DNA from 2 places in the Mesorhizobium sp. WSM4819 genome. Region 1 is predicted to be linked to the other one. Evidence: predicted binding sites of a transcription regulator. Region 1 holds the regulator's gene; the other holds the start of a gene.
The links. Region 1 encodes PhoB, which activates phosphate uptake and scavenging genes when phosphate is short. Its sites were predicted from a motif close to TGTCATNNANCTGTCAT; they were not measured.
Positions count from the first base shown of each region.

Region 1 (16,196 bases):
CGGCAATAGACGATCTGATAGGATGGGATAAGACCGCGCAATATCCGGCGCGGCATCAATACGAAAGGAAACGCTGCTCCGTCGCAAATGCAAATCAATGACCGGCAGCCAAGTGCTGAGTGTTCCGAGAGTATGTACCTCTCGCTGTCGGACAGCATCGCCATTTCCGCAAGATCGGGACGAGCTTCAAGGACGCGACATGACCGCTGCGACGAACTAAAAGCCGGCAAGAAGGCAAATTGTCCTGTGGTGAAGGGCCGAAAACCGAGCGCCCAGTTGGCTTTCAACGTTGCGGGCGCCGGCGAAATATTGGTGTAGGTCACGTCCCTTCGCTTGAGAATCGTCGTGACCAATTTGGCGCCATAGGGACGGAATTCTGCGTCGACGGACCAGCTTGAAAGGTTGCAGCGGACTTCGTCGCCTTCCTGCCCGGGATAACGGGTATACAGGGTCAGCACAACGCCGACGATCCGATCGGCCTTCTCCAAGGCCAAGCCGTATTGTGGGAACTCGGCGACGGGAGGCCGCTGCGCCAAACGGGTCAGCGCCTGTATCCAGTAACTTTGGTCACGCTTCGGAAACCCCCGGCACAGGCAGTCGACCACTCCTTGCCAATCTGCTTCGCGAATTGGTCGACAGCGAACGCCAGGAGGGAGAGCGCCAAGCACGGCCATAAGTCGACTTCCAGAATAGGCTAAAGCGCGCTGCGGCTGAACGGATCCAATGCGACGCGCTTTAAGTTCTTGTTTTTATGCATGTCGTAATCGCAAAAACGCTGCGCAGCCTCGGGTCAGGCCCGAGGGCATGCTTTTGCGCGACATGCATCTTCGATATGCCTCATACGCTAACACGTTGGTGTATGACGATTAATAATATGTGCCGTAATTAAAGACGACTTTCTGCACTGATCACGAAGACGCAATCAGAGTGGCCACGACGCGTCGACGAGCGGTTCTCGTCGGTTAAGGATTCGTTAACCAAATCCCTATCTACTGGTCGGCAATTCACCTCCAACCCGTGACCACGGATGTACTGGCGCGGTCGAGGTGGAAGGAAAGGTCGGCCATGTGCCGGCCTTTTTGTCTCGAGGGCTATTGTTCCCGGGAAGCCGCGGCTTCAAGCGCAACGGCACGCTGATCGGGCCGCCGATTCAGCCAAGCGTTGTTCGGTGGCGTCACCTCGAGCGATCGGACCGGTTCACCAGATATCAGTGTTGCCCGCGTCTCGCATCCACATGGCGTGCCAATTCCGGCGTCTCGAAGACGTAGTCGCTCCAGGCCGATTCCGGAATCTGACCGGCCAAATAGCATTCCAGCAAAAGTCTTTGCTCAGCTGAGGGGTCTCGGCGCGCGCTCATGGTCCAGTGTCAGTGGGTGAAACAGGTTTCTGGGCGATTGAAACAGATTTTTGGTGAGTTCCGAGACATTGAAGTGAATCGACATGTGTTCGGTCTCCTTTGACCATCCAGCGCCAAGGGATCGGGATCGATCTCTGCTCCGCTGCCCTTCGGTTCGGAAAGGACCATGCGAACGCCACAGCATGGTTTGTGCGTCCAAAGCGACGCGCGGCGTTGCAATGGCTGTTTAACGTCGAAGGCCGGATAAGGTTCAACGCGGCTGCCGGCAACGCCGATCAGGCAGCCCGAAACCCACCAGTCGGCTCATGCTCTCGGCCTGCGCGGACCGAACCGCTGCGGCAGCTGCGCAGCAACATTTTTTCGGGGCGCGCACCTTTTAGCTGCCAGCGCTTGAATGCCGGCTGGCTATTCGCAGACCATGCGGACCCGTTTTCCGGGTTGGCTGACGTTCCTGCAGGTGAGCGGTTTCGCCGGCTCGGATGACGGCATCGGCGGCTGTTTGGCAATCCTGGCGATTTTCCTCCTCGGCGCCGCGGAGGTGCCGATTTTGCGGGCCGCCGCTGTTTCCGGCGTTTCGGGCGCCGCAGGAAAGACATCGGTCTGCAGCAACTGCGGCTGTTCGGCTTGCGCCTGCTGCTGCGGCCGGTCCCAGAACCGCCGGACATCGAGCGGCCTTGGAATGACGACGGTGCCGTCGTAGCTGCGCGAGCAGCCGCCCCCTAGCAGCAGCATCGGGCACACGAAAAAAGGCAGGATCCGTCGCAACATCGGCAACACCCTTGCGGGATTTATAACGCGGCTTCGGTTCTACCGACAACCGTCGGAATACACTGCGGGCAAGGCTAGCGCATGACCCGGAGAATCGGAATCGATTTCGCTGGGGATCATGCGCAAAAATCAAAGTGCCGCAGCGTCCCTGGCGCGACTTTGGCGCGATTGGGGGCGGGCATGGACGATTGCCTGCCCAAGCCCATCAGCCCTAAGCCCATTAGCCCCAGGCGGCGTCTTGCTCGAAAAGGTCCGCGGACGGGGAAATCCACGCGCGGCATAGCCACGTCAGCCTGTCGGGTCCAGCCGATTCGGCGACGCGTTGCGACAAGACTATGGTGCGATCGCACCATACCAAAGCATGCGTCCGGTTGGAACAATAAGCGCATTCGAGTTCCGCTCCTCCAGTTACGGGCGGGAGCAGCGACCGCCGGCAAGAAGCAGGGTCAGATTTACCCCAACGGACCTGCTTCGGCGATGGCACGGCCATGACCTCCTTGGCCGCATGCAACGCGCTCCCGCCCGGATTTTCTTTTTCGGCGCCAATTGTTCGCCCGTCCAGGCAAATGCCGGCCGCAATTCGCGCAAGCTGCTGATTCCAGCGGCAAACCACGGCTGTACCGGCGAGACCCGCGGCCCTTCCTTTTGACAGGGCTGTGCGGCGGTTACCGGGCTGACATCAAACTGTCATGTGACTGTAATAATCGGGGGCTATGGCCTCAGCGGGCGCCGAAGGAATGGCGCCGAGAGACCATTTTTCCGAACAGGAGCAGGCCACATGAAGAAATTCCTCCTTACGGCGTCGGCCGCGGCGCTTGCGCTCGCCGCGTCGGCTGGTTATGCCGCCGCGCGCGACCAGATTCAAATCGTTGGTTCGTCCACAGTGTTCCCCTTCACGACGGCTGTCGCTGAAAAGCTCGGCCAGAGCGGAAAGATCAAGACCCCGGTCGTCGAGTCGACTGGCACCGGCGGCGGCATGAAGCTGTTTTGCCAGGGCGTCGGCGAAAATACCGCCGACTTCACCAATGCCTCGCGCGCCATCAAGGACAGCGAGCTTAAAACCTGCAAGGCAAACGGCGTGACGCCGGTCGAAATCAAGGTCGGCTTCGACGGCATCGTACTGGCCAACTCGAAGGCAGGGACTGTCGTCGATCTGACCAAGGAACAGGTTTTCAAGGCGCTCGCCAAGAACGTCGCTGTTGACGGCAAGGTCGTCCCCAACCCCTACAAGAACTGGTCGGATGTCGATGCATCGCTTCCCGCGACAAAGATCGAGGTGCTTGGCCCGCCGCCGACATCCGGCACGCGCGATGCGTTCGTCGAACTCGTCATGGATGCGGCCTGCCAGGAAGAAGTGAAGGCGGCTAATGAAAAGGGCTGCGGCGAGATCCGCGAAGACGGCGCTTTTGTCGAAGCCGGCGAAAACGACAATCTGATCGTCCAGAAGCTGGAAGCCAACCCCAATGCCTTTGGCGTCTTTGGCTTCTCGTTCCTTGACCAGAACGCCGACAAGCTGCAGGGCCACAAGGTCGACGGCGTCGAGCCGACTTTCGAGAACATCGCATCCGGCGATTACGGCGTTTCCCGCTCGCTCTTTGTCTATGCCAAAAAAGAGCATGTCGGTGTCATCCCCGGCATGCAGGAGTTCATCGCCGAGTACACCTCGGATGCTGCATGGGGTCCTGATGGTTATCTGGCCGACAAGGGCCTGATCCCGCTGCCGGACGCCGAGCGCGCCAAGTCGGCCGACAACGCCAAGGCCCTGAAGGGCATGGGCTCCTGATGTTTCGGGGTCCGAGCCTACCGCTCTGACCCCTCATATCCTAAAGCACAAAGCGCGGGATCTTAGGTCCCGTGCTTTGAGCCGGTGAATGACCGGCGGTCGAGGGGACGTCCCGAATCATGGTCGGTTATCTCGTTGTTCTTCTGGTGGTTCTGGCCGCTGCTGCCTATTGGCTCGGCCGGACCCGCGCTATTGCCAGCGTCAATGGCGACGTCGCGCGACTGCATTCGCTGCCTGGCCAGCATGGCATGTTTCTGGCGCTTTTTGCTGCCGGTCCCGCGCTGCTTGCGATCGTGTTGTGGTCGCTGGTGACGCCGGGAATTGAATCGTCGATCATTGCCGACCGCTTCGCCTCCGAGTTGTCGGGAATGGGCGTCCCGCAGGTCGAAGCTTTCATCCGAGACGCTCGCGCGATGGCCTTTGGCGGGCTTGTCGGCTTCGCCGACCCCACGAAAGAGGCGGCCGCCGCCCTCTACAAATCGGTCCATGCGACCAGCACCTGGATCATCTGGACCGTCGCACTCGTGCTTTCCGCGTCCGGATTTTACTGGGCCTATTCACGCATCGCACAGGCCTACCGGGCGCGCCACGTGGTCGAGCGCGTTCTTCGCGCATTCTTGATCGCCTGTTCGGTGGTCGCGATCCTGACGACGATCGGCATCGTCCTGTCGCTTATCTTCGAGTCGCTGCGGTTCTTCCAACAGGTGCCGTTCTACAAGTTCCTGTTCGGCACGCATTGGTCGCCGCAGAGCGCCTTCACCGGCGCGGGAGCCGAGGCCGGGGCGGTCAACGAGGACATTTTTGGCATGGTGCCGCTCTTTGCCGGCACGTTGCTCATCACCTTCATCGCCATGCTGGTGGCTGCGCCTATCGGGCTGATGGCTGCGATCTACCTTTCGGATTACGCCTCCAAAAGCGTCCGCGCGGTCGCAAAGCCGGTTCTGGAAATCCTCGCCGGCATTCCGACCGTCGTCTACGGCTTCTTCGCCGCGCTGACGGTTGCGCCCTACTTCCGCGGTATCGGCGAAAGCCTGGGCCTCAACGTCGCATCTGAATCCGCGCTCGCCGCAGGCGTGGTCATGGGTATCATGATCATTCCCTTCGTTTCCTCGCTTTCCGACGATGTGATCAACGCCGTTCCGCAATCCCTGAGAGACGGTTCTGCCGGCCTCGGCGCGACCAAGTCGGAAACCATCCGCAAGGTGGTCCTTCCCGCTGCCCTTCCGGGCATCGTTTCGGCGATGCTGCTTGCCGTCAGCCGCGCAATCGGCGAAACGATGATCGTGGTCATGGCGGCGGGGCTGGCGGCAAACCTCACGGCAAACCCGCTCGAAGCGGTCACCACCGTGACCGTGCAGATCGTGACGCTGCTGGTGGGCGACCAGGAGTTCGACAGCGCCAAGACGCTTGCAGCTTTCGCACTCGGCCTGGTGCTGTTCTGCATCACGCTTACCCTCAACATCGTCGCTTTGCGCGTCGTCCAGATATACCGAGAGCAATATGACTGATGCGATCTCGTCATTCGGCGCCGTCGGACGGCCGGTCAGCGTTCATACCGACGATGCCGCGAAGGCGCGGCTGAAGGGCCGCTACCGCACGGAAAAATGGTTCAAATGGCTTGGCGCTGCAGCTGTCGCGTTGGCCGGCTTGTTCCTTGTGCTGCTCCTGTCGACGATCGTCACGCAGGCGATTCCGGCGCTGCGGCAGAACTATGTGACGCTGCCGATCGATCTTTCAGCGGCCAAGGTCGACCCGGCGAAACTCGATGAAGTGAACTACGACGCCATCGCTCAGGAAGCGCTTACGGCAAAATTTCCGGATGTGAAGAGCCGCCAGGACAAGCGCCTGCTGCGCGGGCTGATTTCCACCGGCACAGGCGTGTTCCTGCGCAAGGATATTGCGGCTGATCCGGGGATGCTCGGAGGAACGGTGGACTATGCGGTTCCACTTGACGATTTTGCCGACCTCTATCTCAAGGGTTTGCTTGCCGACGTCGGTTCGGACGAAGCGATTTCGACAAGCGTCACGCCTTCGGGAACCAGCGGCGACATCGATCTGACCTTCGGCGACGATGCCATGCTGGCGCTGGCGCGCGGCCATGGTGCGACCGAGGGCGAAAACGGCATGTTTACGCTGACGAGCGGCGCGTCGTCGCTGCTGGTCGCGTTCAATGGCGGCACGGTCAAGCTGACCTCGCTGTCGCCTGCGGCCAACGGCACGGTGATCGCAAAAGGCACGGTGATCGAGGCGCTGGACAGCACGGCGCCCGCCGCGAGCGGCCAGGCATTCCTGCGCGTCATCGAGACGCCGGAAGCATCGCGAAAGATTTCGGACAAGGTGATCGTCTGGCTCGACACGCTGAAGAGCGCCGGCCTGATCGAAAGCCGGTTCAACTCGATCTTCTTCTTCACCGGCGCAAGCCGCGAGCCGGAATTGGCCGGTGTCTGGGGCGCGGTCGTCGGATCGTTCCTGACCATGATCGTAACCCTCGCCATCGCCTTCCCGATCGGCGTTTCAGCGGCGATCTATCTTGAGGAATTTGCGCCCAAGAACCGGCTGACGACGATGATCGAAGTGAATATCAACAATCTGGCGGCGGTGCCTTCGATCGTCTTCGGCCTGCTTGGACTTGCCGTATTCCTGAATTTCTTCGGCATGCCGCGCTCAGCCCCGGTGGTCGGCGGCATGGTGCTGGCGCTGATGACCCTGCCGATCATCATTATCGCCTCGCGCGCTTCGCTGCGCGCCGTGCCGCCGTCGATCCGCGAGGCGGCGCTTGGCATCGGAGCGTCCAAGGTCCAGACCGTATTCCATCACGTCCTGCCGTTGGCGATGCCGGGCATCATGACCGGCACCATCCTCGGAATGGCGCATGCGCTCGGCGAAACCGCGCCGTTGCTGATGATCGGCATGGTCGCCTTCATCGTCGACATTCCCGGCGGCTTCACCGATCCCGCAACGATCCTGCCGGTGCAGATATTCATGTGGGCGGATTTCCCGGAAGCGGGGTTCCAGCAGAAGACTTCGGCGGCGATTTTGATTTTGCTGGTGTTTTTGGTCATCATGAATGCCATCGCGGTGATACTGCGCAGGCGCTTCGAGCGGCGCTGGTAAGGAGTAGAGGATATGAACATCATGACGGAAGCCGGCGTCGAGCAGAAACTGAGCAGCACAACCAACGCCCCTTCGATCAAGATGAAGGGCGAAAAGGTCTCCGTTCACTACGGCGAGAAGCGAGCACTGTTCGACGTCGATCTCGATGTCCGCGAGCATCAGGTGACGGCGTTGATCGGCCCATCGGGCTGCGGCAAGTCGACGTTCCTGCGTTGCCTGAACCGAATGAATGACACCATCGATATCGCGCGGGTGAGCGGCAAGATCACGCTGGACGGCGAGGACGTCTACGATCCGAAAATCGATGTCGTCGAGTTGCGAGCTCGCGTCGGCATGGTATTCCAGAAGCCGAACCCGTTTCCGAAGTCGATCTACGAAAACGTCGCCTACGGTCCGCGCATTCACGGCCTTGCCAGGACCAAAGCCGAGTTGGACGGCATCGTCGAATCGAGCCTGAAGAAGGCCGGCCTGTTCAACGAGGTCAAGGATCGCCTGCTCGAGTCGGGTACCGGCCTGTCCGGCGGACAGCAGCAGCGCCTGTGCATCGCGCGCGCCATCGCCGTGTCGCCGGAAGTGATCCTGATGGACGAGCCCTGTTCGGCGCTCGATCCGATCGCCACCGCCCGCGTCGAGGAACTGATCGACGAACTGCGCCAGAACTATACGATCGTCATCGTCACCCATTCGATGCAGCAGGCGGCGCGCGTGTCGCAACGCACGGCGATGTTCCATCTCGGCTATCTGGTCGAGGAGGGCGCGACCGACAAGATGTTCACCAACCCGGACGACAAGCGCACCCAGGACTATATCACCGGCCGGTTCGGCTGAGCGGTCCGGCGAATTTCGAACACGAGGACAGCACCATGGGTGAACACACCGTCGCATCTTTCGACGAGGAACTGGAGCACATCGACAGGCTGATCCGCGACATGGACGAGCTTGCCGCCGCAATGGTCGCAGCCTCGATCCGCGCGCTGCTTGCGTCGGACAATGCGATGGCGCAGCGCGTCGTCTCGGACGACGCCATCATGGATGCGCGGCAGCGCGAGCTCGACGACAGCGCCATCACGCTGATCGCCAAGCGGCAGCCGATGGCGCAGGATCTGCGCGCCGTGGTTGGCGCAATCCGCATGGCCGGCGATCTCGAGCGCATCGGCGACCTGGCCAAGAACATAGCCAAGCGGGTCAGCGCAGTCGGGCAGAGCGCGACGCCGCATAATCTGTCGCACGGTATTGACGCGATGGCGGATCTCGTTCTTGTGCAGCTGCGCGGCGTGGTCGAGCACTATGTGTCGCGCGATGCCGGCGCGTTGAAGGAACTGCGCGCCGACGACCAGAAGATCGACGTGAAATACACGGCGGTTTTTCGCGAGCTCCTGACCTACATGATGGAGGATCCGCGCAACATCACCGCCTGCACGCACCTTCTGTTCTGCGCCAAGAATCTCGAGCGTATCGGCGATCACGTCACCAACATCGCCGAAAACGCCTACTTTGTCGTGACCGGGCAGCAATTGCCGGCGGATCGCCCGAAGCTCGACGAAACGACGATGTCGGCGCCGGCGACATGACAGGAGTGACCGGCCGATGATCGCGCCGCGCATCATGGTGGTGGAGGATGAAGAGCCGCTGGGCGTCCTCCTCCGTTATAATCTGGAATCCGAAGGCTATCAGGTCGAGGTGGTGACGCGCGGCGACGAGGCCGAAATCCGGCTGCAGGAAAACGTGCCCGATCTTTTGGTGCTCGACTGGATGGTGCCGGCGGTTTCCGGCATCGAGCTTTGCCGGCGGCTTCGGGTGCGCCCCGAAACCGAGCGGCTGCCGATCATCATGCTGACCGCGCGCGGCGAGGAGAGCGACCGGGTGCGCGGCCTTTCGACCGGAGCCGACGACTATCTGGTCAAGCCGTTCTCGACACCGGAATTCATGGCCAGGGTCAAGGCGCTGCTGCGCCGCGCCAAGCCGGAAGTGCTGTCCAGCGTGCTCAAGGTCGGCGACATCATGCTCGATCGTGAATCGCACCGGGTCTATCGCAAGAAGAGCGAGATCCGGCTCGGGCCGACCGAATTCCGGCTGCTCGAATTCATGATGCGGCACCCGGGTCGGGTCTTCTCGCGCAGCCAGTTGCTCGACAATGTCTGGGGCGAGACGATCTACATCGACGAGCGCACCGTGGACGTCCATGTCGGCCGGTTGCGCAAGGCGGTCAACAATGGTCGCATGCCCGATGTCATCCGCACCATCCGTGGCGCCGGCTATGCGATCAGGGAAGACTAGCTGATACCTGCGCTTCCGGCGTACCCCAGAGTACGCTCCGCTCCGGTTCTCGGAACCCACCATTCTCGACTCGGCCTGACCTGAATCTCAACACACCCCAAGTCGCGACCCGGGAATCCCTGCCTTCGGATTCAAGCCACGTTCTTTCCGACCGAGCCGGCTCGTGCCTGGATGCTCGGCGCGAAAATCTCCTGATCGACGAAGCTCAGCGCCCGCATGGCGCAGCCTTCGCGGATCAGCGGCAACTCATTCGGCTCGGTGTCGAAGGAAATCGAACCCGAATGCTGGCCGCCGGCGGTCTGGGCGATGGCCGCGCGCAGGGCCGGCTCGATCAGGTCGAAGGCGGCAGCGCTCGCGCCGACCATGGCCACCGGCGCAGGATCGATCAGCGCAAACAGGCTGCCGAGCCCGAAGCCGAGCGCCTCGCCGGCCTTGCGGTAGGCTTCGCGCTCCGGTCCGTCCATCTCGCGCGCCCGGGCCGCCAAGGCCCGCATGTCGGCGTCGCTGACATCGGCGACCGGCTCGGCGTTCTCGCTCAACAGCCTTGCGTTGCGCCAGATGGCGTAGTTGCCGGCATAAGCCTCGACGCAGCCGCGCCGCCCGCAGCGGCAAAGCGCGCCGCCCGGCCGATGGATCATGTGGCCGAATTCGCCGCCTGAGGAGTGGGTGCCGGTGAACAGCTCGCCCTTCAGCACCAGCCCCATACCGATGCCGTGCGAGAGCAGGATGGCGATGAAATCGTCGCGGTAGCGATCCGGATGGCGCCAGCGCAGCGCCACGGCCATCATGTTGCAGTCGTTCTCCATGATGGCCGGGATGCCGAACTCGCGTTCCAGAATGTCGGCGAAGGCGATGTTCGTCTGCGGCGTGATCGGCGACCACAACATGGCGCGCGCGTGGGAATCGGTGATGCCCTGGATCGCCAGCGCGATGCGGGCGACGCTTTGGACATCGAGGTCGGGATCTTCGAGCCGGCGCCGGACGATGGCGACACATTCGTCGATCAGCGCGTCACGCGACATGGTCAGCGTGTCCAGCCGGCGCTGTTCCTCGGCGACCACTTGTCCGGCATAATCGATGACGGCGACCGACAGGAAATTCAGCGACAACACGACGGCCAACACCGCAGCGGCTTGCGGATTGAGGCTGAGGCCGACCTGCGGCCGGCCGCGTTTCAGCGAAACCGTCTCGCTCGCCTTGCTCTCGGCCAGGATGCCTTCCTGGATCAGGTCGGCAGATATCGCCGATATGGTCGAATGGCTAAGGCCGGTGGTCGCGGCAATCTCGGTCCGCGACGGCTGGCCTGCGCGGCGCACGGCCGAAATCACCATCGCCCGGTTGCGCCGGCGCAGATCGTCATGACGGATTCCCACCGACATTTTTTGTTCCTCCTCATCGCCGCGGCCGCTCATGAATCGGAAGCCGTCGGTAATGTCCGACAAATACTGGCAGAAGCAGAAGGGGCTGTCATTATTATTCCGAGCCTCGAAAAAAAGACCGACAGGACGTCAAAATCCATCAGAATTGGTGTTGACAGTGCTTCGGCGTTGGACCAGTATTTTTTCGAGGCTCGAAAAAATAGGAGCCTTTGTGCCGGCCTTCGGGCCAGTTGGTCGCGCCCTACGCGGCGCAGGGAGGAATATCATGAAGAGATTCGCAGCCGCCATTCTGGCGGGGGTCGCCATGTCGCTGACGCTCGCGTCGGCCGCGCAGGCCAAGGACAAGGTCATTGGCGTTTCGTGGTCGAACTTCCAGGAAGAGCGTTGGAAGACCGACGAAGCCGCCATGAAGGCGGCGATCGATGCCGCCGGCGACAAATATATCTCCGCTGACGCGCAGTCCAATCCCGGCAAGCAGTTGACCGACGTCGAGAGCCTGATCTCGCAGGGCGCCAACGCGCTGATCATCCTTGCGCAGGATGCCTCGGCCATCGGTCCGGCGGTGCAGAAGGCGCTGGACGAAGGCATTCCGGTCGTCGGCTATGACCGGCTGATCGAGAACAAGGACGTCTTCTATCTGACCTTCGACAACCAGGAAGTCGGCCGCATGCAGGCCCGCGAAGTGTTCAAGGTGGCGCCGGAAGGCAATTACGTCTTCATCAAGGGCTCGGGCGCCGACCCTAATGCCGATTTCCTGTTCGCCGGCTCCATGGAGGTGCTCAAGGATGCCATCGACAGCGGCAAGATCAAGAATGTCGGCGAGGCTTATACGGACGGCTGGCTTCCCGCCAACGCCCAGAAGAACATGGAACAGTTCCTGACCGCCAACGACAACAAGGTCGATGCGGTGGTTGCCGCCAATGACGGCACCGCCGGTGGCGTCGTCGCGGCGCTGACGGCGCAAGGACTGGCCGGATCCGTCCCGGTTTCGGGCCAGGACGGCGACCATGCCGCGCTGAACCGCATCGCGCTCGGCACGCAGACCGTCTCGGTGTGGAAAGACGCGCGCGAGCTCGGCAAGAACGCTGCCGAGATCGCCTCGCAGCTGGCCGACGGCAAGCCGATGACAGATATTGCCGGCGTCAAGGACTTCACCACGCCCGGCGGCAATGTCGTCAAGTCGCTGTTCCTGACGCCGATTGCCATCACCAGGGACAATCTCAACGTCGTCATCGACGCCGGCTGGATCCAGCAGGAAGAGGTCTGCGCCGGCGTGGCAGCGGGCACTGTACCGGTCTGCAACTGATCCGCTTTCGCCAAAAAACCTGAGACGCCGCGGTTTCACGCCGCGGCGTTTTTTTCAAAAGAGTTGTTTTCCCGCGTCTCGCGGGTAACGTTTATGCTGCTTCCGGCATCCGCGGCAGACGGCAACGGTGGGAGGACATCATGACCGACACGACTTCCAACACGCCGGCTGCCGATCGGGCGCGTGAATCCGCGCTCAGCCCCTTCGGCCGCTTCCTCAAGGCAACCGAGCTCGACATACGCATGCTCGGCATGGTCGGCGCGCTGATGATCATCTGGGTTGGAATCCACATCCTGTCGGGTGGGCTTTTCCTCACGCCGCGCAATCTCTGGAACCTGTCGGTGCAGACTTCCTCGGTCGCGATCATGGCGACCGGCATGGTGCTGGTCATCGTGATGCGCAACATCGATCTTTCGGTCGGCTCCGTCGAAGGCGTGATCGGCATGGTGATGGGCGTTGCCCAGGCAGAATTCCTCGTCCGCGTCATGGGATTCCAGCTTGGAAATCCCTGGATATGGGTCATCGCATTGGCTGCCGGCGTGGCGCTCGGCCTGATGATCGGCGCGCTTCAGGGCTTCATCATCGCCTATCTCGAGGTTCCGGCCTTCATCGTGACGCTGGGCGGCCTGCTGATCTGGCGCGGCATGGCGTGGCTGATGACGAGCGGGCGCACGGTCGCGCCGCTCGATGCCACGTTCCAGCTGATGGGTGGCGGGCCGCGTGGCTCGATTGGGGCGACCGCGAGCTGGATCGTCGGCATTCTCGCCTGTGTGGCCGTCGCCTTGATGCTGCTCAACGGCCGGTCGCAGCGCAAGCGCTTCAAGTTTCCGTTGCGCCCGGTCTGGGCGGAGAGCCTGCTTGGTGTTGTCGCCTGCGCCGCCATCCTCGGCGCCGTCTGGATCGCCAATTCCTATCCCTGGCCGATCGGCATCGTTCGCCAATACGCCCAGCGGACCGGCATCACCATCCCCGAAGGCGGGCTGTTCATCGCCCATGGCATCGCCATACCGGTGCTGATCGCGGTCGCAGTCGGCATCGTCATGACCTTCATCACCCGGCGCACCCGTTTCGGCCGCTACGTCTTTGCCATTGGCGGCAACCCGGAAGCGGCGGAACTCGCCGGCATCAACACGCGCTGGGTGACCATGAAAGTGTTCATGATCATGGGCGTTCTGGCCGCGATCAGCGCGGCAATTGCTTCGGCCCGCCTCAATGCGGCGACCAATGCGCTGGGCACGCTGGACGAACTCTTGGTCATCGCAGCAGCCGTCATCGGCGGCACGTCGCTGGCCGGCGGCTCCGGCACGGTGCTCGGCGCCATGCTAGGCGCGCTTCTGATGCAGTCGCTGCAGTCCGGCATGGTGTTGCTCGGCATCGATTCGCCGCTTCAGAGCGTCGTCGTCGGCGCCGTGCTGGTCGTGGCCGTCTGGCTCGACACAGTCTACCGCAAGCGGGTCTGAGCATGATCCCGAGCCGAAGGTCCGCGTCAGCGAAAAGTGGACATCCGTTTCGGTCCAGCATCATGCTCGGCAAAACCATGGAAAGGAACGATCATGGCTGACACGACTGCTCCCACGCCACTGATCGATATGCGCAACATCTCGATTGCCTTCGGCGGCATTCGCGCCGTCGACGATGCGTCGATCGACCTTTTCCCGGGCGAGGTCGTGGCGCTGCTCGGCCACAACGGTGCGGGAAAGTCGACGCTGATCAAGATCCTGTCCGGCGCCTACAAGCGCGATTCGGGCCAGATCTTCGTCAATGGCGAGGAGGCTTCGATCGCTAATCCGCGCGACGCCAAGAAATACGGCATCGAGACGATCTACCAGACGCTGGCGCTCGCCGACAATGTCGACGCCGCCGCCAACCTGTTCCTCGGCCGCGAACTGATGACCGGCTGGGGCACGCTCGACGATGGCGCAATGGAGGCCGAGGCGCGCAAGGTGATGGGCAGGCTCAATCCCCGCTTCCAGCGCTTCAAGGAACCGGTGGTCAAACTTTCGGGCGGCCAGCGGCAGTCGGTGGCGATCGCGCGCGCCATCCTGTTCAACGCCCGCATCCTGATCATGGATGAGCCGACGGCGGCGCTGGGACCGCAGGAAACGGCGCAGGTCGGCGAACTGGTCATGCAGCTCAAGGCCGACGGCATCGGCATCTTCCTGATCAGCCATGACATCCACGATGTGTTCGAGCTTGCCGACCGCGTCTGCGTCATGAAGAATGGTCGGGTCGTTGGCACGGCGCGCACCGGCGACGTGACCCAGGACGAGGTGCTCGGCATGATCATTCTGGGCAAGTGCCCGCCCGGCGCCATTCCGGGACCAGGCGCGCTGAAGATCGCCGCCTGAAGCGCCAAATACCTGTCATGTGTGTGCCAGCCGTCATGATGGTTTGGCCGCGCCATTGTGTTGCCACGGGGACTTGCCCATAAGATGGGGAACCATGGGTCGCAGCCGCAGCTTGAAGAAGTTCTTCCCGATCGTCGCTTTCATCGCCGTCGCGCTGATCAGCCTGACAATGGCGGGATTCGCCTATTTCGCCACGCAGGAAGCGGCGCGCATCAAATTCGAGGCGACGGCGGACGACGCCCTCAACCGGATCGATAGCCGCATCGACCTGCATCTGTCGATGCTGCGATCGACACACGCACTGTTCGAGGCTCGCAATGGTGACATTTCGCGGAGCGAGTTCAAGGCGTTCTTCGATGCGCTGGGTATCAACGACAATTTCGCCGGCCTGCGCGGCATCGGCTTTCTCCGGCTGGTGAGAGCCGGCGACGAGGCGGCGGTCGAGCGTGCCATCCAGCACGACTATGGCGTCAGCGATGCGATCTATCCGGCCACGACAACGCTGCCATGGCGTGCGCCCATCACGCTGTTCGAGCCACTGGATCCTTCCAATCAATCCGGCATCGGCTACGACATGTTCACCGAACCGGCGCGGCGCGAGGCGATCGAAAGGGCGATGGCCGACAATCAGCAGCACGCAAGCGGGCGCGTGCAGCTAGGCCAGGAAACAGGTGCTGCGCAGACCTTCACCGGCTTCCTGGTTTTCGTGCGGCTCAACATCGAAACCGCGGCGGACGGCATCGATGCGTCGAGATCGTCGACAACAGGCTTTCTCTATGCGGCGTTCCGCGCCCGCGACCTGTTCCAGACCGCGCTCAGCCGGACGCCGCTGCTGCCGGTCAACATCGAAATCTATGACGGCAAGGTGGATGCCGACCATCTTTTGTTCCAGTCGGAAACGCCGCCGGCGTCGAGCTTCGGCGACAGGTTGCTGGTTTCTCGCGAACTCACCATCGCCGGACGTCCATGGACGGTCCTGTTCAGGCCGACAAGCGCCTTCTCGCAACCTTCCTCGCGCGCCATTCCGGTGATGCTCGGCCTGTTCGGACTGCTGCTCGCCGGAACGATCGCGCTGGTGGCCCGATATCAGGAGCGGGCCTATGACGCGGTCTCGCTGCTGCATGAGACGACGGAAAAAAGCCTGCTCGAAAAAGACCTGATGCTGCAGGAGATGAAGCACCGCATCAAGAACTCGATCACGCGGGTGCTGGCGATCGCGCGCCAGACGGCGTCGCACGCCACCGACGTCAACGAGTTCTCGTCCTCCTTTTCGGCCCGGCTGCAAGCGATGGCGGCATCCCAGGACATGCTGACGCGCTCGCGCTGGCAGAAGGCCGATCTTGGCGATCTCTTGCGCATCGAGCTTGGCCAGGTGTTCGGCAAGGAGCTTCCCGACGGGATATTGTCGGGGCCAGAGGTGTTGCTCGACGAGACGACGACGCAAGCGCTCGGCCTGACCTTTCACGAACTGGCGACGAACGCGCTGAAATATGGCGAAACCGGCAATTCGGCCATTACCAGGAACGGCGACTGGTCGCTCAAGGTCGACTGGTCGGTCGAAGGCCACAGGAGCGGCCGGACGCTGGTTCTCAACTGGCGCGAAGCCGGCCAGAAGAAACTCGAAGCACCTGTCAAGACCGGTTTTGGCACCAAGTTGATCGATTTGAACGTGACGCGCGAATTGCGCGGTACGATCAATCGCGATTTTCACGATGGCGGGCTGAGGGTGGAAATCAGGATCCCGCTGTCGGACTGAAAGGCTGGCGCAAACCGAGCGTTTTCGAAGTCGCCCAAATGCAGCGCCCCAAATAAACGGCCAAGTAAACAGAGACCGGCTCGTCCGGTCTCCGCTTCCAATGCCTCT
Region 1 is NZ_JBVVQO010000035.1:55,165-71,360, forward strand. It holds gene AC0L18_RS25535 (hypothetical protein) at 1-674, opposite strand, end outside; partial or broken gene AC0L18_RS25540 (hypothetical protein) at 1,208-1,442, opposite strand; gene AC0L18_RS25545 (hypothetical protein) at 1,763-2,125, opposite strand; gene AC0L18_RS25550 (PstS family phosphate ABC transporter substrate-binding protein) at 2,904-3,908, shown strand; gene pstC (phosphate ABC transporter permease subunit PstC) at 4,028-5,416, shown strand; gene pstA (phosphate ABC transporter permease PstA) at 5,409-7,022, shown strand; gene pstB (phosphate ABC transporter ATP-binding protein PstB) at 7,035-7,850, shown strand; gene phoU (phosphate signaling complex protein PhoU) at 7,886-8,593, shown strand; gene phoB (phosphate regulon transcriptional regulator PhoB) at 8,610-9,299, shown strand; gene AC0L18_RS25580 (ROK family protein) at 9,431-10,678, opposite strand; gene xylF (D-xylose ABC transporter substrate-binding protein) at 10,944-11,984, shown strand; gene AC0L18_RS25590 (sugar ABC transporter permease) at 12,125-13,444, shown strand; gene AC0L18_RS25595 (ATP-binding cassette domain-containing protein) at 13,538-14,332, shown strand; gene AC0L18_RS25600 (CHASE domain-containing protein) at 14,445-16,088, shown strand.

Region 2 (4,794 bases), on a different contig from region 1:
TCGCACTCATCGATAGATCCCCGGCCCCTGATGCAGCAACGCCGCCGGCAGCACATGGCTCCGGCGGCGTTTTGGCAGTTTCCCTTACGAGCCGATCTTCGCCTTACGGGCGTCGATGATCGGCTGGTAGAATTCCGGGGTGACCGGTGAATAGCCCTTGTACTCGCCGCCTTGAATTGCCGAGAAACAAGCCGGATCGGTTTCCGGGAGCTTGGTCAGGAAATCGGTGATCTTCTGCTTGGCGCCGGCGTCGATCGACGTACGCAATACCAGCGGGCCGTTCGGGATCAGCGGCGACTGCCACAGTTCGACGAGGTCATCCATCTTGAGGACGCCCTTGTCGACCATCTTGCGCAGATTGCCTGAGCTGTAGCCGTCGTTGAAGTCGCCGACGCCGGAGGCCCAGGTGGTGCCGGCATCGAAGGTGCCCTTCAGGACTTCAAGGACAAGCTGTTCATGGCCGCCGCCGAAACCGGTCGACGCGAAGTAGCTCTTCACATCCATGCCGATGTCCTTGGGCAGTGACGTGACCGGGATCAGGTAACCAGAAGTTGAATCGGGATCGGCGAAACCGAGTTTCTTGCCCTTCATGTCGGCGAGCGTCTTGATGCCGGAATCAGCACGCGCGACCATGACCGCACGGTAGCCGGTCGAGCCGTCGGTCTGGATCGTCGTCAGGATCGGTTGAACCGCGTCCTTGTTTTCGAGATAGACCTTGGCGTAGGCGGAAGCGCCGAGCTCGGCAAAGTCGAGCGTGCCGCCGAGCAGGCCCTGGATGACGCCGTCGTAGTCGGCGGCCGGGAACAGCGAAACTTTCTCGACGCCGAGGACTTGCTTGATGTGGTCGGCAAAGCACTGGTAGTTGCGCAGGCGGTCGGCTTCGTTCTCGCCGCCCAAAATGCCGACGCGGAATTCCTTCAGATCCTGTGCCTGAACCGCGCCCACCGCCATGGCGAGGATGGAAACGGCACCGAAAAGTATTTTTCTAAACATTTCGCGTCTCTCCTGTTGGTTCCGACATCGCGCCGGCAGCGTTCGAATTTTGACGGCGCTTTGTTATGCCCGGCCTTGATGCGGACTGGCGGTCCAGGCGCTCTTTCGTCGTCCGCTTTCGTATACTCGTATACCGGTATCCACTTGCCGGATCGTGGACCTAATAGCCGGGAAATGCGGGCTCGAGCGGTCCGGCGGATGCGACGATTTTTTGCTTGATGGTGACGCTGGTCGAAGTGATCGCCTCGGAGATTTCGCCGCCATTGCTGTCGGCGCCATAGACCATGCGCAAGGCCTCCCGATTGAGCTCTTCGGGCGGGCCGTCGAACACCACCTTGCCGGCGGCCATGCCGATGATGCGGTTGCAATAGTTGCGCGCGGTATCCAGCGTGTGCAGATTGGTGACCACGGTGAGGCCCTCGCGCAGATTGATGTCCTGCAGCGAATCCATCACCACCTTGGCGTTGAGCGGGTCGAGCGAGGCGATCGGCTCGTCGGCGAGGATGACTTTCGGCTGCTGCATCATGGCGCGGGCAATCGCGACGCGCTGCTGCTGGCCGCCGGACAAGGTGCCGGCCGGCTGAAGCGCCGTGCCGGCGATGTCGAGACGCTCGAGCGCTGCGATCGCCTCGGCCCGTTCCTCGCGGGAGAAGACACCGAGCAGATTGACAACGGTCGAGCGGTGATTGAGCCGGCCGAGCAGTACATTGGTCAGCACTTCGAGACGCGGCACCAGGTTGAATTGCTGAAAGATCATGGCGCAATCGCGCTGCCAGCGCCTGAGCAGCGAGCCGCGCAGGCTGGAGACTTCGGCGCCGTCAAAGAAAATCGAGCCCTGGCTCGGATCGATGAGGCGGTTGATCATGCGCAAAAGCGTCGACTTGCCGGCGCCCGAGCGGCCGATGATGCCGACCATCTGGCCGTGAGGGATCGAGATGTCGACATTGCTGACGGCGGTGTTCCTGCCAAACCGACGGGTGACGCCGCGGATTTCGAGCGTGGCTGAGATTGCTGACATAGGCAAAGTTCCAGTCCAGTCGCGTTTCGAAGGTCTGTTAGCCTTGGCTAGCGCAGCCGCGTGAAACCGCGGTGTCGGATTGATGTCAGTTTTGTTACCGTCCACAGGCTGGAAAGGGCGAGCCAGCGGCCGCAGTTCGATCAAGTGAATGGTGAATGGTGAATGGTGAATGGTGAATGGTGACAAGAACGGCTTCCCTGCCGCCATCCACTATTGACCATTCACCAACTGCCGTATTTTCCCAGAAATGCTTCCGCCGAAAGCGCGCGAAAATCGTCGAGCGCGGCGCGCAGGCGGGCGTGGTCCCAATCCCACCAGGCAAGTGCCTGATAGCGTTCCGCCGTGCGGCGGTCGAAGCGTTCGCGGATCGGTTTGGCCGGCACGCCGCCGACGATGGTGTAGGGCGCGACGTCCTTCGACACCACGGCGCCGGCGCCGACCGCCGCACCGTCGCCGACGCTGACGCCGGGCAGGATGGTCGAGCCGTGGCCAAGCCAGGTGTCGTGGCCGATGGTGGCCCGTTTGGCGCGGCGCTGCGCAAAGAATTCGCTCTCGTGCTCGGCGTCGTCCCAATAGTCGGAGGCGCGATAGGTGAAATGGTGCAGCGTCGGCCGCCAGGTCGGATGGTTGGTGGCGTTGATGCGCACGCTGGCGGCGATGTTGGCGAATTTGCCGATCGTCGCGCACCAGGCGCTGCAGTCCTGCATCATGTAGGAATAGTCGCCGAGCGTACTTTCCGAAAGCCGGCAGCGTTCGGCGATCTCGGTCCAGCGGCCGAGCGTCGAGTTGTCGACTTCCGCCGTTTCGTGGACCAGCGGCGTTTCCGACAGTTTTCGGGTCATGCGGCGATTTTCCCGGCGGCAAAAGCGGTCACGTCGATGACGCGGTCGGCCACTGCCTCGCGCACGTCGTGATCGTGGAAGATGCCAAGCAGGGCGACGCCGGCCGCCTTCTTGGCCGCGATCAGCGCAATCACCACGTCGCGGTTGCTGGCGTCGAGCGAGGCTGTCGGCTCGTCGAGCAGCAGGATCGGGTGCTCGGTGATGAAGCCGCGCGCGATGTTGACGCGCTGCTGCTCGCCGCCGGAAAAGGTCGCCGGCGGCAGTGCCCAGAGCTTTTCCGGCAGGTTGAGTTGCGCCAGCAAGGCGCGTGCCTTGTCGCGCGCAATCTCACGGTCCTCGCCGCGCTCGACCAGCGGTTCGGCGACGACATCCAGCGCCGAGACGCGCGGCACTGTGCGCAGGAACTGGCTGACATAGCCGATCGTGAGGCGGCGCACGGCAAACACGGTGCGTGGGCTGGCCGTCGCCAGATCGATGAGCCCGTCCTCGTGCTGGACGATGATCTGGCCTGCATCGACGGCATAGTTGCCGTAGAGCATCTTCAGGATCGAGCTCTTGCCGGCGCCGGAGGGGCCGCCGAGCACGGCGCATTCGCCGCTCCTGATCGAGAACGACACGCCGGCGACGACCGGCAATCTGATGCCGTCACGCAGATGCATGGTGAAGCTCTTGGCGACATCGGAGACGACGAGCGGGGTTGCCATGATCACACCTGCAGAATGGAAGAAACGAGAAGCTGGGTGTAGGGCGCGCGGGGATCGTCAAGCACGCGGTCGGTGAGGCCGCTTTCGACGACGCGGCCGTCCTTCATCACCATCATGCGTTGCGACAGCAGACGCGCCACCGCAAGGTCGTGGGTGACGACGATCGCCGCGAGACCGAGATCGGTGACCAGGCCGCGCAACAGGTCGAGCAGGCGCGCCTGCACGGAAACGTCGAGGCCGCCGGTCGGCTCGTCCATGAACACCAGCCGCGGCCCGGTGACGAGGTTGCGGGCGATCTGCAGGCGCTGGCGCATGCCGCCGGAAAAGGCGCGCGGTTCGTCGTCGATACGGTCCTCGTCGATCTCGACGCGCGACAGCCAGTCGACGGCGGTAGCGCGGATTTTGCCATAGTGGCGATCGCCGACCGCCATCAGCCGCTCGCCGACATTGGCGCCGGCCGAAACCGTCATGCGCAGCCCGTCGGCGGGGTTCTGATGGACAAAACCCCAGTCGGTGCGCATCAGGAAGCGGCGCTCGGCCTCGCTCATGCGGTAAAGCTCGCGGAACTGGCCGTCGCGCATGCGGTAGCTGGCGGTGCCGGAGCTCGGCAGCAATCTGGTCGACAGGCAGTTGAGCAGCGTCGTCTTGCCGGATCCGGATTCGCCGACCACTGCCAGCACCTCGCCCGGCCACAGGTCGAAGCTGACGTTCTCGCAACCTATGCGCGAACCGTAGAACTTGGACAGCGCGGAAACGCGCAGCAGCGGCTCGTCGGTCATTGCGCCGGCTCCGTTTTTTCCAGGGCAGGAGGGGTTTCAGGCGCAAGGTGGCCGTGATGGCCTTGCTCGCGCCGCTTCTCGCAATGGTCGGTATCGGAGCAGACGAACATGTGGCCGCCATGGTCGTCGAGGATGACCTCGTCGAGATAGACGTTTTCGGCCGCGCACAGTGCGCAGGGCTGGTCGAAGGTCTGCACCTCGAACGGATGGTCCTCGAAGTCGAGGCTGACTACGTCAGTGAAAGGCGGCAGCGCATAGATGCGCTTTTCGCGGCCGGCACCGAACAGTTGCAGGGCCGGCGAACGGTGCATTTTCGGGTTATCGAACTTCGGCGTCGGCGACGGGTCCATCACATAGCGACCCTCCACCTTGACCGGGTAGGCATAGGTGGTGGCGATGCGGCCGTGCCGGGCGATGTCTTCGTAGAGTTTTACATGCATGAGGCCGTATTCCTCCAG
Region 2 is NZ_JBVVQO010000016.1:76,060-80,853, reverse strand. It holds partial or broken gene phnE (phosphonate ABC transporter, permease protein PhnE) at 1-10, opposite strand, end outside; gene phnD (phosphonate ABC transporter substrate-binding protein) at 85-993, opposite strand; gene phnC (phosphonate ABC transporter ATP-binding protein) at 1,154-2,011, opposite strand; gene AC0L18_RS16640 (DapH/DapD/GlmU-related protein) at 2,233-2,853, opposite strand; gene phnL (phosphonate C-P lyase system protein PhnL) at 2,850-3,557, opposite strand; gene phnK (phosphonate C-P lyase system protein PhnK) at 3,560-4,336, opposite strand; gene AC0L18_RS16625 (alpha-D-ribose 1-methylphosphonate 5-phosphate C-P-lyase PhnJ) at 4,333-4,794, opposite strand, start outside.
Region 2: phnC (phosphonate ABC transporter ATP-binding protein) is a predicted target of PhoB. The motif match lies at 2,083-2,099, and genes of this name have one in related genera.